DNA from 4 places in the Streptomyces sp. Je 1-4 4N24 genome. Region 2 is predicted to be linked to each of the others. Evidence: riboswitches for the same ligand, from Rfam matches in the RefSeq annotation. Region 2 holds a riboswitch; each other region holds the start of a gene.

What was found. A riboswitch is a leader RNA that binds a small molecule or an ion and turns the genes downstream of it on or off. The one in region 2 is predicted to bind cobalamin.
Region 1: another riboswitch for cobalamin. It lies ahead of SLV14N_RS28140 (prenyltransferase/squalene oxidase repeat-containing protein); the one in region 2 lies ahead of SLV14N_RS30410 (cobalamin biosynthesis protein).
Region 3: another riboswitch for cobalamin. It lies ahead of metE (5-methyltetrahydropteroyltriglutamate--homocysteine S-methyltransferase); the one in region 2 lies ahead of SLV14N_RS30410 (cobalamin biosynthesis protein).
Region 4: another riboswitch for cobalamin. It lies ahead of cobN (cobaltochelatase subunit CobN); the one in region 2 lies ahead of SLV14N_RS30410 (cobalamin biosynthesis protein).

The regions. Positions count from the first base shown of each region.
Region 1 covers NZ_CP110836.1:6,443,975-6,447,174, reverse strand. The annotation lists gene SLV14N_RS28145 (MBL fold metallo-hydrolase) at 80-1,156, shown strand; cobalamin riboswitch at 1,485-1,646, shown strand; gene SLV14N_RS28140 (prenyltransferase/squalene oxidase repeat-containing protein) at 1,816-3,123, shown strand; gene SLV14N_RS28135 (SCO2322 family protein) at 3,123-3,200, shown strand, end outside.
Region 2 covers NZ_CP110836.1:6,976,122-6,979,321, forward strand. The annotation lists gene SLV14N_RS30405 (cobyric acid synthase) at 1-113, opposite strand, end outside; gene SLV14N_RS30410 (cobalamin biosynthesis protein) at 110-1,141, opposite strand; cobalamin riboswitch at 1,271-1,421, opposite strand; gene SLV14N_RS30415 (hypothetical protein) at 1,625-2,062, shown strand; gene SLV14N_RS30420 (caspase family protein) at 2,068-3,200, shown strand, end outside.
Region 3 covers NZ_CP110836.1:2,045,297-2,048,496, forward strand. The annotation lists gene SLV14N_RS08690 (hypothetical protein) at 27-1,118, shown strand; cobalamin riboswitch at 1,257-1,444, shown strand; gene metE (5-methyltetrahydropteroyltriglutamate--homocysteine S-methyltransferase) at 1,617-3,200, shown strand, end outside.
Region 4 covers NZ_CP110836.1:4,824,207-4,827,406, reverse strand. The annotation lists gene cobN (cobaltochelatase subunit CobN) at 1-1,108, opposite strand, end outside; cobalamin riboswitch at 1,142-1,279, opposite strand; gene SLV14N_RS20955 (cobalamin biosynthesis protein CobG) at 1,441-3,159, shown strand.

The DNA.
Region 1 (3,200 bases), 530 kb from region 2:
CTTCAGGCCGCATTGAAACCAGTTCTAGTTATAGTGAGGGCCGGGTACCGGGTGTAGGCCACACCGAGAGGGGACCGGGATGACCACGCAGGTGACCGACCACAAGGGCGGGGTGTGGAGCATCGCCGTCCCCATCCCGGACAACCCGCTCGGCCACACCCTCGTCCACCTCCTGGAGACCGACCGCGGGCCGGTGCTCATCGACACCGGCTGGGACGATCCGGACTCCTGGGACACCCTCGTCGCCGGCGTCACCGCCTGCGGGTTCGACCTCACCGACCTGCACGGCGTCCTGATCACCCACCATCACCCCGACCACCACGGCCTGTCCGCCAAGGTCCGGGAGGCCTCCGGTGCCTGGATCGCGATGCATGCCGCCGACACCGCGGTGGTCCGCCGCACGCGCGCTGCCGAACCGGGTCAGTGGCTCGATTACCTGCTCACCAAGCTCGCGGCGGCGGGCGCACCGGACGACCATCTGGCGCCTCTGCGGAAGGCGCGTGCCACAGGGGGCGGCCGGAAGCTGCCCGGCCGGCGGGCCGCGCTGCCGGACCGCGGTATCGACCCCGGCGCACTGCTCGACCTGCCGGGGCGCCGGGTGCGCGCCATCTGGACGCCCGGTCACACCCCCGGGCATGTGTGCCTCCACCTGGAGGAGGAACACCCCTCGGCGCGGACCCCCGGCTTCGGCCGGCTGTTCTCCGGCGACCACCTCCTGCCCGGCATCACCCCGCACATCGGCCTGTACGAGGCCCCGGACGACGGTCTTGGCGCGCACGACGGGGAGGGCTTGCGGGAGGGCACCGACCCCCTGGGCGACTACCTCGACTCCCTCGAACGCGTCGGCCGGCTCGCCCCCGCCGAGGTGCTGCCCGCCCATCAGCACGCCTTCGCCGACGCCGGCAGCCGGGTGCGCGCGCTGATCGCCCACCACGAGGAACGGCTTGCCCGGCTGAGAGCGCTGCTCCAGGAACCGCGCACCGTCTGGCAGCTCGCCGAGACCATGGAGTGGAACCGCCCCTGGGAGCAGATCCCGTACGGCTCCCGCAACATCGCCGTGTCGGAGGCCGAGGCCCATCTGCGCCGTCTGGTGAAGCTGGGGCATGCGGAGGGGGTGCCGGGCTCCGATCCGGTGACCTACCGGGCGGTGGGATAGCCCGGTCGTCCCGCCGTCGCCTTCTGTGGCGAGGCGGGGGCGGGCCGCTTGACGTGTGCCCGGCGCCTGGCCTCTTCGGCGCTCCGTCCGGTTCGGCGCCCAGCAGGTTCGGCGCCCGGCAGGTTCGGCGCCCGGCAGGTTCGGCGCTCAACTCGTGCCGGGCTCCGTCCGTCCGGCTCATTCGGCCCCCATCCGCCCGGCCCGCGTCCGACTCCCGTCCGCCCGGCCCGCGTCCGGCTCCCGTCCGCCCGGCTCGTGCGCGGCTCCCTCCGGCTCGCGCCCGGTTCGGTCGGCTCGTACGTGCGAGCGAGCGCCCGGCGGGTGCCGGTTAAGGTGTGCGGGACAACTTCATCCGTACCCGATCGGGGGAAGCCGGTGGAAATCCGGCGCTGACCCGCAACCGTGAGGACGGCCCGTCCGTACCGCGCCGGCTGGCCCGGCAGGGACGGCCGTACGAGCCGGAGCACCCGAGGGGGCACGACCAAGGCTCCCGCCACCGGAAACGTCCGCCACACGGACGGCCGGTGCGCGGCACCGTCGAGGTATACGGAGCTGAGCCCGGTGCCACCGCGTCGCGATCCGAGGGGATCGGCGCGCGGGTGGCCGGCCGAGCGTGGCTGCGTACATCGCCGCGACCCGACCCGAGAGGCACCGACCCGATGGCCCCCATGGCTTCCATGGCTCACCAGGCCCCCCTGACGCACCCCGTCGCCTTCCTGGCGCGCCGCGCCGCCACGGCGCTGGCGGCCGCGGTGGTGCTGGGCGCGGCCGCTGCCCCCGCCGCGTACGCCGACTCCCCGTCCGCGTCCCCCAAGAAGCTGCCGGACGGCCTGTACGGCACCAAGGACCCGCAGTACGACGGGGTCTGGCGGCAGTCGCTGGCACTGCTGGCGCAGGACACGGTGGGGCTGCGGCCCGCGGCGTCCGCCGTGCGCTGGCTGGTCGGGCAGCAGTGCGCCGACGGCGCGTTCACCGCCTTCCGCGCCGAACCCGGCAAGCCCTGCGACGGCAAGACCATGCGGGACACCAACCAGACGGCCGCCGCCGTGCAGGCACTGGCCGCGCTCGGCGGGCACGGTGACACCGTGCAGAAGGCCGTGGACTGGCTGAAATCCGTGCAGAACGAGGACGGCGGCTGGAGCTCGATGCCCGGTTCGGCCAGCGACGCCAACTCCACGTCCGTGGTCATCGGCGCACTCGCGGCGGCGGGCGAGAAGCCGCGGTCCGTGACGTCGAAGAAGGGCGGCAAGACCCCCTACGACGGGCTGCTCACCTTCCAGCTGGGCTGCGATGCGAAGGAGGGCGAGCGCGGCGCGTTCACCTTCCAGCTCAAAGGCGCCGCCCCGAACGCCGACGCCACCGCGGCCGCCGCGACCGGAGCGCTCGGCAAGGGCTTTGTCGTCGCGCCCGCAGACCACCGCGCAAACACCCCGGTCAAGCCGCTGAACTGCAAGGGCACCGGGGGTGAGAAGGCGGGCAAGGGCGATCCGGCGCAGGCCGCGGAGGGCGGCGACGCCTACCTCGTCGCCCAGCTCGACAAGAACGGGCAGCATCTGCTCTCCGCGATGCCGGGCGCCGAGAAGCAGCCCGACGTCGGCAACACCGCCGACGCCGTGGTGGCGCTGGCCGCCGGCGGGCACGGTGCCGCCGCCGCGAAGCCGCTGAAGTGGCTGGAGAAGAACGCGGCGGACTGGGCCGAGCAGAGCGGCCCCGCCGCATACGCCCAGCTGGTGCTGGCCGCGCACGCCACCGGCACCGACCCGCGCTCCTTCGGCGGCACCGACCTGGTGGCCGCGCTCAACGCCACCGGCCCCAAGCCGGCCGCCGCTCCGCAGAAGGACGCCGGGGACTCCGACGACTCCGCGGACGGCGGCGGCATCAGCGTGTGGTGGGTCATCGGCGTCGGCCTCGCCATCGGCGCCGGCATCGGGTTCCTGCTGAGCAGCCGGAAGAAGAACCAGCTCTGATGCGGCGTACCAGGATCGCCGGCGCCGTACTGCTGGCCGGTACGGTCACCGGCCTGGCCGCCGGGCCCGCGCAGGCG
Region 2 (3,200 bases):
AGCCAGCGGCAGATGCCCGCCGTCACCACGCTCTTGCCGGCGTCGGACGTCGTGCCGGCCACCAGCAGCCCACCGCCGACGGACCCGCCGGATGCCTTCAACCGCCCGTTCACCGGCTCCTCCTCCTGCGCCGGGACCCCGGCTGTCGTGCGCGCAGCGCCGCGCCGGCCACCAGCCGTGCCGTCACCGTCGTCGCCAGCGCCAGCACGCTCACCCGGCGGGAGAGCCGCACCGCCCGCTCGATGTCGTCCGCCGCCACCGGCGGCGCCGCACCGTTGAGCACCGGACGGTGTTCCACCCGTCCGCCGTACGCCAGCGTGCCGCCCAGCCGTACGCCCAGCGCCCCCGCGAACGAGGCCTCCACCGGGCCCGCGTTGGGGCTCGGATGCGCACCGCCGTCCGCCCGCCAGGCCCGCAGCGCACCGCGCCGGTCGGGGCCCGCGAGCACGGTCAGCGCGGCGGTCAGCCGGGAGCCGGGCCAGCCGGCGAGATCGTCGAGCCGGGCCGCGGCCCAGCCGAAGCGGCGGTAGCGCGGCGACTTGTGCCCCACCATCGCGTCCAGGGTGTTCACCGCGCGGAACGCCACCAGACCGGGCACTCCGCCCAGCGCGCCCCACACCAGGGCGCCCACCACCGCGTCGGAGGTGTTCTCGGCGACCGACTCCACCACCGCACGGGCCATCTGCGGCCCGTCCAGCGCCTGCGGATCGCGCCCGCACAGATGCGGCAGCCGCTCCCGCGCCACGTCCAGGTCACCCGCCGTCAGCGCCCCGCCGACGGCCCGTGCCTCCCGGCCGAGCGAGGTGCCGCCCAGCACGGCCCAGACCGTCGCCGCGGTCAGCGCGACCCGGACGCCGCCGCGGAGCGGTGACGGGGAAGCGGAGGGGGCTGCGGGGGAGGCGGGGTCGGCGCCCCGTACGGCGCGCTGCAGCAGCGCCGCAGCGGCGGCGGCACCGCCCGCACACAGCACGGTGTGAGCCGCGCCGTAACCACGGTGGTCGCGCCACAGCCGGCGCTCGACGGCGCCCGCGGCCCGGCCGAACGCGGCCACCGGATGGCCGCGCCGCGGATCCGCCGCGATCAGGTCGCCGAGAAAGCCGAGGGCCGCGCCGCACGCATATCCCGCGTGTTCGCCGCGCATCGGATCAGACCGCCGTCAGGCCTCGAAGGGGCCCTGCGGCAGCGGGCAGTGGGGATCTCAGGGAGCGGCCGGGCATGGCGGTATGTCCTCACTCAGGGTCCGCGCCCTGGCTCGACGTGACGGCGACAAGAGTCTCCTGGCTCCCGGATCGGCGTGTCCTCCGGCCTTCCAGTCCCGTCTACGTCATCCGACGTACACGAGGCGGACCGTGGCCTTCGCTGGAGGAACGCTCCCCGGTGACAGTGGCGGGACCGCGCCGGATTCACACCGGACTTCCTCAGCTGTCGCCGAATGGCTCCGGCAGTCCACCACGCCCCGCGAATGCCCGTCAACTCACCCTTGACCTGCGGCGCTGTCCCGTGGCAGGCGCTGTGGCGCACGCCACAGCGTGGCAGCCGGGTCACAGACGGTTGCCTGCGCCCCTGATCCCACGTCACTATCTGGTGCACGGCGGCGACGCGGCCGCCGGAAGGGGGCCGGGGGATGCCGGAGCACGCTGACCGTCATGAGATCCGCATCAGGATCACGGGCACGAACAATCCCGAGCAGGACGTCGAGGACCTCAAGGCCTGGCTGGAGCGCGAGCCCTGGCTGAACCGGCGCTCGCACGACTGGGAGCTGCGGCCGGCGGGGGAGCGCGACGAGGGCCCCGGCGACATGGCCATCGGCATCGACGACCTGATCCTGGTCGTCGTCGGCGCGGCGGCCGCCGAGATCACCAAAAGCCTCGGTATCGCCCTGCGCGAGTGGCTGCGGCGCCGCAGGGAGGAACGCGACACCGGCGAACGGCCCGCCGTGGCGGTCGGCGGCGGGGACGGCGAACTGCGCGCACTCGGCGACCCGGGACCGGACGTCCCGGCTCCCGAGCGCTCCGATCCCGGCAGCCCGGCGAACGGGGGCGGCAGCACCGCCGGGGACTGAGCCGGATGGCCGAGTACGACGCACGGGGCAAGGTCAACCGGGCGCTGCTGATCTGTGTCGACGACTACCGGCATCTGCGGCCGCTCCCGGCGGTGCGGGACAACCCCCGGGAACTGGAGCGGGTCCTGCTCGCCCCCGGCACCGATCTGTTCACCAAGGGCGAGGTCGTCATCTGCCGGCCCCAGGAGCCGTGGGAGGTCGAACAGGCGCTGGACGCCGTCATCCAGGAGGCCCGCGGACTGCTGCTGGTGTACTTCTCCGGCCACGGCCGGGTGGGCCCGGACGGCGGCAACCTGCAGCTCATGGTCGGTGCGTCGGAACGGCGTCACAAGACCGTCTCCTGGCAGGACCTGGTGCTGTCCTACCTGGACAACGCCCGGGCCGACCGGGTCGTGATCGTCCTGGAGTGCTGTTACGCCGGCAACGCCGGTGAGGCCTTCCACGCCTGCCGCACCCCGACGTCACTGCTGATGGCCGCGCAGCCCAACCGCCGTATCTTCAGCGGCGAGGAGCCCACCGGCGGCAGTGTCTTCACCCGTGCCCTGCTGCGGACCCTGGAACAGGGCATCCCCGGCAAGCGGTTCGTCACCTTCGAGGACCTCGTCCGGGAGCTGCGGGAACAACTGGCCGGCGAGCGGACCCCGATGGGCGACGTCTGGGAGCCCCGCTCGGCGAAGCAGAACACCGTCGACGACGTCATCCTCTCCTTCGCCACCCCCGATATCCGGCCGCCCACCCCGCTGCGGATCCGAGTGCGCCGCCGGCTGAACTCCCACTTCCGGCACTGGTTCCGCATCCTGATGGTGCTGGCGATCATCCTCGTACCGGCCACCGCGGGCGTCGTGCTGCTCAATCTCCCGAACGACGCGGAAGCCTGCCCGCCCGCCCTCGAACTGCGGCTGCTGACCGCCCCCGAGGCCGAACCCGCGCTCCGCCAGGCGGCCTTCGACTACGAGATGTCCGGCGCCAACACCCGGCCCCTCAACGGCGAGGGCGACCTCCCCGACGGTTGCCGGCGCGCCCAGATCACCGTCTACTCCGCCGCCAAGGACCAGGTCGACCAGGGCTTCGCCGCCGCCGACCGCTGGCAGGGCGAGGCCCACGGCACCGGCAAGGACGGGCCGGACGACCAGGGGAT
Region 3 (3,200 bases), 4.9 Mb from region 2:
CATCACTCTCGTCTATTGGGGGGCCTATGGACCCGCACGGCCGCATAGCCCAGCGATTCCCGCTCGTCGCCCGGTTCCGGCCCGCTTGCCTGCCTCTGCCCGAGCGCGTGCGCGCCCTCGCCGACCTCGCCGACACCGCAGTGCGCAAAGCCGATCAGGGGCTCGCCTCGGCGGTCTACAACCAGGCGGCACTCATCGCCTCCGACGTGGATGTTCCCGAGCTGGCCGGCGAGATGTGCCACCAGCACGCCGCCGCCTACCTCCACGCCTGCCCGCTGCCGGGCATGTCCGCGATCCGCGCCCTCGAACCCGTCGTCAACCTCGCCCGCCTGCAGATCCGCGCGGGCCGCGCCGACAACGGTCGCCAGCGCCTCCTCGCCCTGTACAAGGCTGTCGGCCAGGCCGCAGCCGCTCAATGTGAGGGCGTCACCGTGCCGGCAGACCTCACCGCGACTCCGGAGGATCGTCGAGAGGTGTGTGCGTGGCTGTGGCGGGTCCTCCTCGCCGACGGCACCCGCACCCTCACCATCAACGGACGCTGGAACGAGGCCTTGGCACATATCGAGGCGCACCGCGGCGTGGGTAGACGGATGCTTGACGGCCGCCAAGTCGCAGTCCTCGCCGCCCTCACCACGGACGATACGCCGCGCGCTGCGGTCATCCTTGCGAACACGACGGCCGGCGAACCATGGGAGCAGGCCGTCACAGCTTGTCTCGCCGCACTGTGCCGCCATGCATCCGACCAGCTGGCCGTCCCCTCCGTGAACGACCTGGTGAAGACTTGCCTTGAGTGGGAGGCCGAACCCGGCTTGACCCTGTTCGACATCCGGCTCGGCCTCACGACACTGGACGTCATTGGCTCTGTCGAGAACGCGGCAGCGCACCGCCTCATCGAAGACCTGGTTCGCCGGACAACGGAAGCCCGTGACGGATACGCGGCCCGCGAGATCCTTGCGCATCCGCTGTGCTCCGCTCTCATCACAGGCCAACAGGCGTACGACTGCGGCGACCTGGTACGCGATTGTGCTCTGGGAGGGCGTTCTCTCACCCCGCGTTTGCAGGAGGATCTCACCACCGTGCTGCGCACGAGCGACAGAGTGATCCGGGACAGTCTCTAGGAGCTGGAGCGCACTCCAGGGCAAGCCACGGCGCGGCGGGCGGGGCCGTACGGCGGCCCCGGCGGTGGCCCATGTCACCCGCGGGAGCCGGGGTCCCGGTGTCCGATCCGGGCGGCAGCGCCTAGGGTGGCCGGTGCAACTGGTTCGCCCTGCCCGCCAGGCAGGCGCGTCGCAAGAGGGAACCCGGTGGAAATCCGGGACTGCCCCGCAGCGGTGAGTGGGAACGACCGCCGTCATACGCACTGGGCCCGGCCGGGTCTGGGAAGCGACGGCCAGTAGATGTCCGCCTTCGGCGGACGTGCCCGCGAGTCCGAAGACCTGCCAGTGCCCCCGCGCCACCGGTGCGCGGGGTGATCTCGGTGACCTCGAGGGCGGGTCGGCGGACACATCGGGCGGGCACGGCCGGCGGCAGAGCGCCGGGGCCCGCCAGGTTTGCCGTCCCTTCGCGTTCTCGACCCTCCCGGGGTCCATGGAGACACACTCGCGAAGGAGAGTTCCGTGACCAGCAGGTCCGCAGCCGCGGCAGCACGAGCGACCGTGCACGGCTACCCCCGTCAGGGGCCGAACCGTGAACTGAAGAAGGCCATCGAGGGCTACTGGAAGGGCCGGGTCGGCGCCGACGCCCTCCGCACCACCGCCGCCGGGCTGCGCCGCGACAACTGGCAGCAGCTCGCCGGGGCCGGCGTCCACGAGGTGCCGACGGGCGACTTCTCGTACTACGACCACGTCCTGGACACCAGCGTGATGGTCGGCGCGATCCCGGCCCGGCACCGCGCCGCGGTGGCCGCCGACCCCCTGGACGGCTACTTCGCGATGGCCCGAGGCACCCAGGACGTGGCGCCGCTGGAAATGACCAAGTGGTTCGACACCAACTATCACTACCTCGTACCGGAGTTGGGGCCGGACACGGTCTTCGCCGCGGACTCCGCCCAGCAGGTCGGCCAGCTGACGGAGGCGCTCGGCCTGGGCCTTGCCGCGCGCCCGGTCCTCGTCGGGCCGGTCACCTACCTCCTGCTGGCCAAGCCCGCGCCCGGCGTCGCGGCCGGCTTCGATCCGCTGACGCTGCTCGACCGGCTGCTGCCCGTCTACGCCGAGGTGCTCGCCGACCTGCGGGCGGCCGGCGCCGACTGGGTGCAGCTGGACGAGCCGGCGCTGGTGCAGGACCGCTCCCCCGCCGTGCTGAACGCGGCGGCCCGCGCCTACCGCGACCTCGGCACACTCACCGACCGCCCACAGCTGCTGGTCGCCTCGTACTTCGACCGGCTGGGCGAGGCGCTGCCGGTGCTGGCCAAGGCGCCCGTCGAGGGCCTGGCGCTGGACTTCACCGGACCCGCGGCCGGCAACCTCAAGGATCTCGCTGCGGTCGGCGGGCTGCCCGGCAAGCGGCTGATCGCCGGTGTCGTCAACGGCCGCAATGTGTGGATCAACCACTACGAGAAGTCGCTGGCCACCCTGGGCACGCTCCTGGGCCTGGCCGGGCGGGTCGATGTGTCGTCCTCCTGCTCGCTGCTGCACGTCCCGCTGGACACCGGCGCCGAGCGGGACATCGACCCGCAGATCGCCCGCTGGCTGGCCTTCGCCCGGCAGAAGACCACCGAGATCGTGACACTGGCACGCGGTCTGGCGCGGGGCACCGACACCATCGCGGCCGAACTCGCCGCCAACCGCGCGGACCTGTCCTCCCGGGCGGGCTCGGCGCTCACCCATGACCCGCAGGTGCGCTCCCGCGCCGCGGCCGTCACCGACACCGACGGCCGCCGTTCCCAGCCGTACGCCGAACGTGCCGCAGCCCAGCGCGCGCACCTCGGGCTGCCGCTGCTGCCGACCACCACCATCGGCTCGTTCCCGCAGACCGCCGAACTGCGCACCGCCCGCGCCGAACTGCGGGCCGGGCGGCTCGACGCCGCGGGGTACGAGGAGCGGATCTCGGCGGAGATCCGCGAGGTCCTCGCCTTCCAGGAGAAGGCCGGTATCGATGTGCTGGTGCACGGTGAGCCGGAACGCAACGACATGGTGCAGTACTTCGCCGAGCAGCTGACCGGCTACCTCGCCACCCAGCACGGCTGGGTGCAGTCCTACGGC
Region 4 (3,200 bases), 2.2 Mb from region 2:
CGTCCGCCCGGAGACGGCGCAGCAGAGCCACGGCACTGGCCGGGGTGTCCAGGCCGACCGCGTTGCCGATACGGGAGTGCTTGGTCGGGTACGCGGACAGCACCAGCGCGAGGCGCTTGTCCGCGGCCGGGATGTGGCGCAGCCGGGCGTGCCGGACGGCGATCCCGGCGACCCGGGCGGCGCGCTCGGGGTCGGCGACGTAGACGGGCAGACCGTCCTCGTCGACCTCCTTGAAGGAGAACGGGACGGTGATCAGCCGGCCGTCGAACTCGGGGACCGCGATCTGCGAGGCGGCGTCCAGCGGCGACAGCCCCTCGTCGTTCTCCTCCCAGGCGCTGCGCGGCCCGGTCAGGCACAGGGCCTGCAGGATCGGCACGTCCAGGGCGGCCAGCGCGCCCGCGTCCCAGGATTCGTCGTCGCCGCCGGCGGAGGCCTCGGCGGGCTTGCTGCCGCCCGCCGCGAGGACCGTGGTGACCAGGGCGTCGGCGGACCCCAGCGCCTCGATCAACTCCGGTTCGGGGGCGCGGAGGGAGGCCACGAACAGCGGCCGGGCACGCCCGCCCGCCGCCTCGATCTGCTCGCACAGGGTCCGGACGAAGGCCGTGTTACCGCTCATGTGGTGAGCGCGGTAGTAGAGCACGGCGACCAGCGGACCGCTCTCGTTGCGGCCTTCCCAGTCCAGCGGACCCCAGGACGGGGCGGGCTCCGGCGGCTCGAAGCCATGGCCGGTGAGCAGCACCGTGTCGGAGAGGAAGCGGGCGAGCTGGTCGAGGTTGGCGGGACCGCCGTGCGCAAGGTAGGCGTGCGCCTCGGCCGCGATACCGACCGGGACCGTGGACTGCTCCATGAGCTGGGCGTCGGGGGCCTGTTCACCGGTGAGCACGACGACCGGCCGGTGCTGGTCCTCGGCGAGCAGCACCTCCAGGCCCTCCTCCCAGGCACGGATGCCGCCGAGGAGGCGTACGACGACGAGGTCGGTGCCCTCCAGCAGCGCGGGGAGTTCGGCGACGTCGAGGCGGGCGGGGTTGGCGAGCCGGTACGGCACGGGACCCGTGGCCGCGCGGGCGCTGAGCAGGTCGGTGTCGGAGGTCGACAGCAGCAGAAGCATGCGAGCGCAGGCCTTCCTCGGGGTATCCGCGCCCCGGGTGGTCGTATGGACGGCGGGAGTTCCTGACTCACCCGGCAGCTGCCGGGTTCACAGTGGCGGGACCGCGCCGGATTCTCACCGGGCTTCCTCCCTTGGGCCCTAAGACCCTGCGCCGTCGCTGGCGTCCGGTGGGCCAGCCGACCCACCGACCTGCATAGTAAGGGCAGTGGACGGGGGAGGTAAGCGGGCCTCCGGACCGGCCGCAGCGGGACGGGGGCGCTCGCCTCCGTACCCGGATCCGGACCGGGAGCTTGGCCGGATCCGGCCCCGATGAGCCACCCGCCTCCGTGGGTATGCTCGCGGCCATGCCGCCCTCCCCCTCGATACGGCCCCAAGGTGCCGAACCGCCCATACGGGACCGCGGTGACGCCTGCCCGGGAGCGCTGCGGCTGCACTCCGCCGCCGACGGCCACCTCGCCCGAGTGCGGCTGCCCGCCGGAGACTTGACGGTACGTCAGGCCGAGGCGCTGGCCGACGCCGCGGACCGGCTCGGCGACGGCCACCTCTCGCTCACCTCCCGCGGCAACGCGGAACTCCGCGGCCTCCCGGACGGCTGCGGCGACCGGCTCGCCGTCCTGCTGCGCGACGCCGGTCTGCTGCCCTCCGAGCGCCACGAACGCGTCCGCAACATCCTCGCCTCGCCCCTTGCCGGACTCGACCGGCACACCCCTTCTGACGTGCGGTTGTGGGCCCGTGAGCTGGACGGACTGCTCTGCGCGAGCGAGTCCGCGACCGCGCTGTCGGGCCGCTTCCTCTTCGTCCTGGACGACGGACGGGGCGATGTGGCGGCACTCGGCGGGGATGTGAGCTTGGTCGCAGAACGGGGCGGGGTCGGGGCGCCGATGGGGGACGGGGAGCTGTCCGGGGCCGGGGACCAGCCTGGGTACGGGGGCCTGCCCGGGGCCGGGGATCTGCCCGGGGCCGGGGATCTGCCCAGATACGGATGCCCGGCCGGGTCCGGGGGTACCGCGCTGCTGCGGGTCGGCGACGACCCGGCGGCGCTGCGGATCGCCGGGCCGGACGCCCCGCGCGCCGCCCTCACCGCCGCCGAGGCCTTCCTGACCGCCGCTGAGGCGAGCGGCAGCGGCGCCTGGCGGGTACGTGAACTCCCGGTCGGACACGGTCTAACGGCCCGGGCCGTCGCGGAGCGACTGCGCGCGGCGGGCATCGGGTGCGCGGAGGTGGCCGGGGCGGTGGCTGCGGGGGTGGCCGGGGCCGGAACCGCTCATGTGGGCGGGTCCGCGGATGTGACCGGTACCACCGACGTAGCCGGGACCACCGACGTAACCGGGACCGCCGACGTAACCGGGACCGCCGACGCGACCGAGGCGCCCACACCCGCCTCCGCGCCGTACGCCGAGTCCGTCCCTGACGCCGCGTCCGTCCCGTTCACCCCCTCCGTCCCGTACGCCGGTTCCGTCCCGCCCCCCGCCTCCGTCCCGTACGCCGACTCCTCCGCCCCCGGCGTCATCGAGGGCACCGACGGCGCCCGTGCGCTCTCCGTCCTCGCGCCGCTGGGGCGGCTGTCGGTCGCCCAGTGGCGCCTGCTGACCTCCGTCGCCGCCGAGGACGGTGCCGGCGCGCTCCGCCTCACCCCCTGGCGCGGCATCGTCATCCCCGGGCTGTCCGCCGACACGGCAGTTCCCCGCCTGCGCGAACTGTCCACCGCCGGACTGATCACCGACCCGGACTCCCCCTGGCACCGCATCGGCGCCTGCACCGGCCGCCCCGGCTGCGCCAAGTCCCGTACCGACGTACGGGCCGACGCGTCGGCCGCCGTCACAGCGGGCACCCCCGTCCCCGGCGAGCCAGGACAGCAGCCCGCCCTGCGCCGGCTCCCCGTGTACTGGTCCGGCTGCGAACGCCGCTGCGGCCACCCGCGCGGCGCCTGGGTCGATGTGCTGGCGACGCCGGAGGGCTACCGCGTCTCCGTAGTACAGCCGCAGAGCACACCCGCCCCGCATCCCGCACCGGCGGCACCCTCCGCAGCTCCATGCCCCACCACCTCATGAACCGCCCCCGACCCACAGCGCCATGCCCCACCACCTCATGA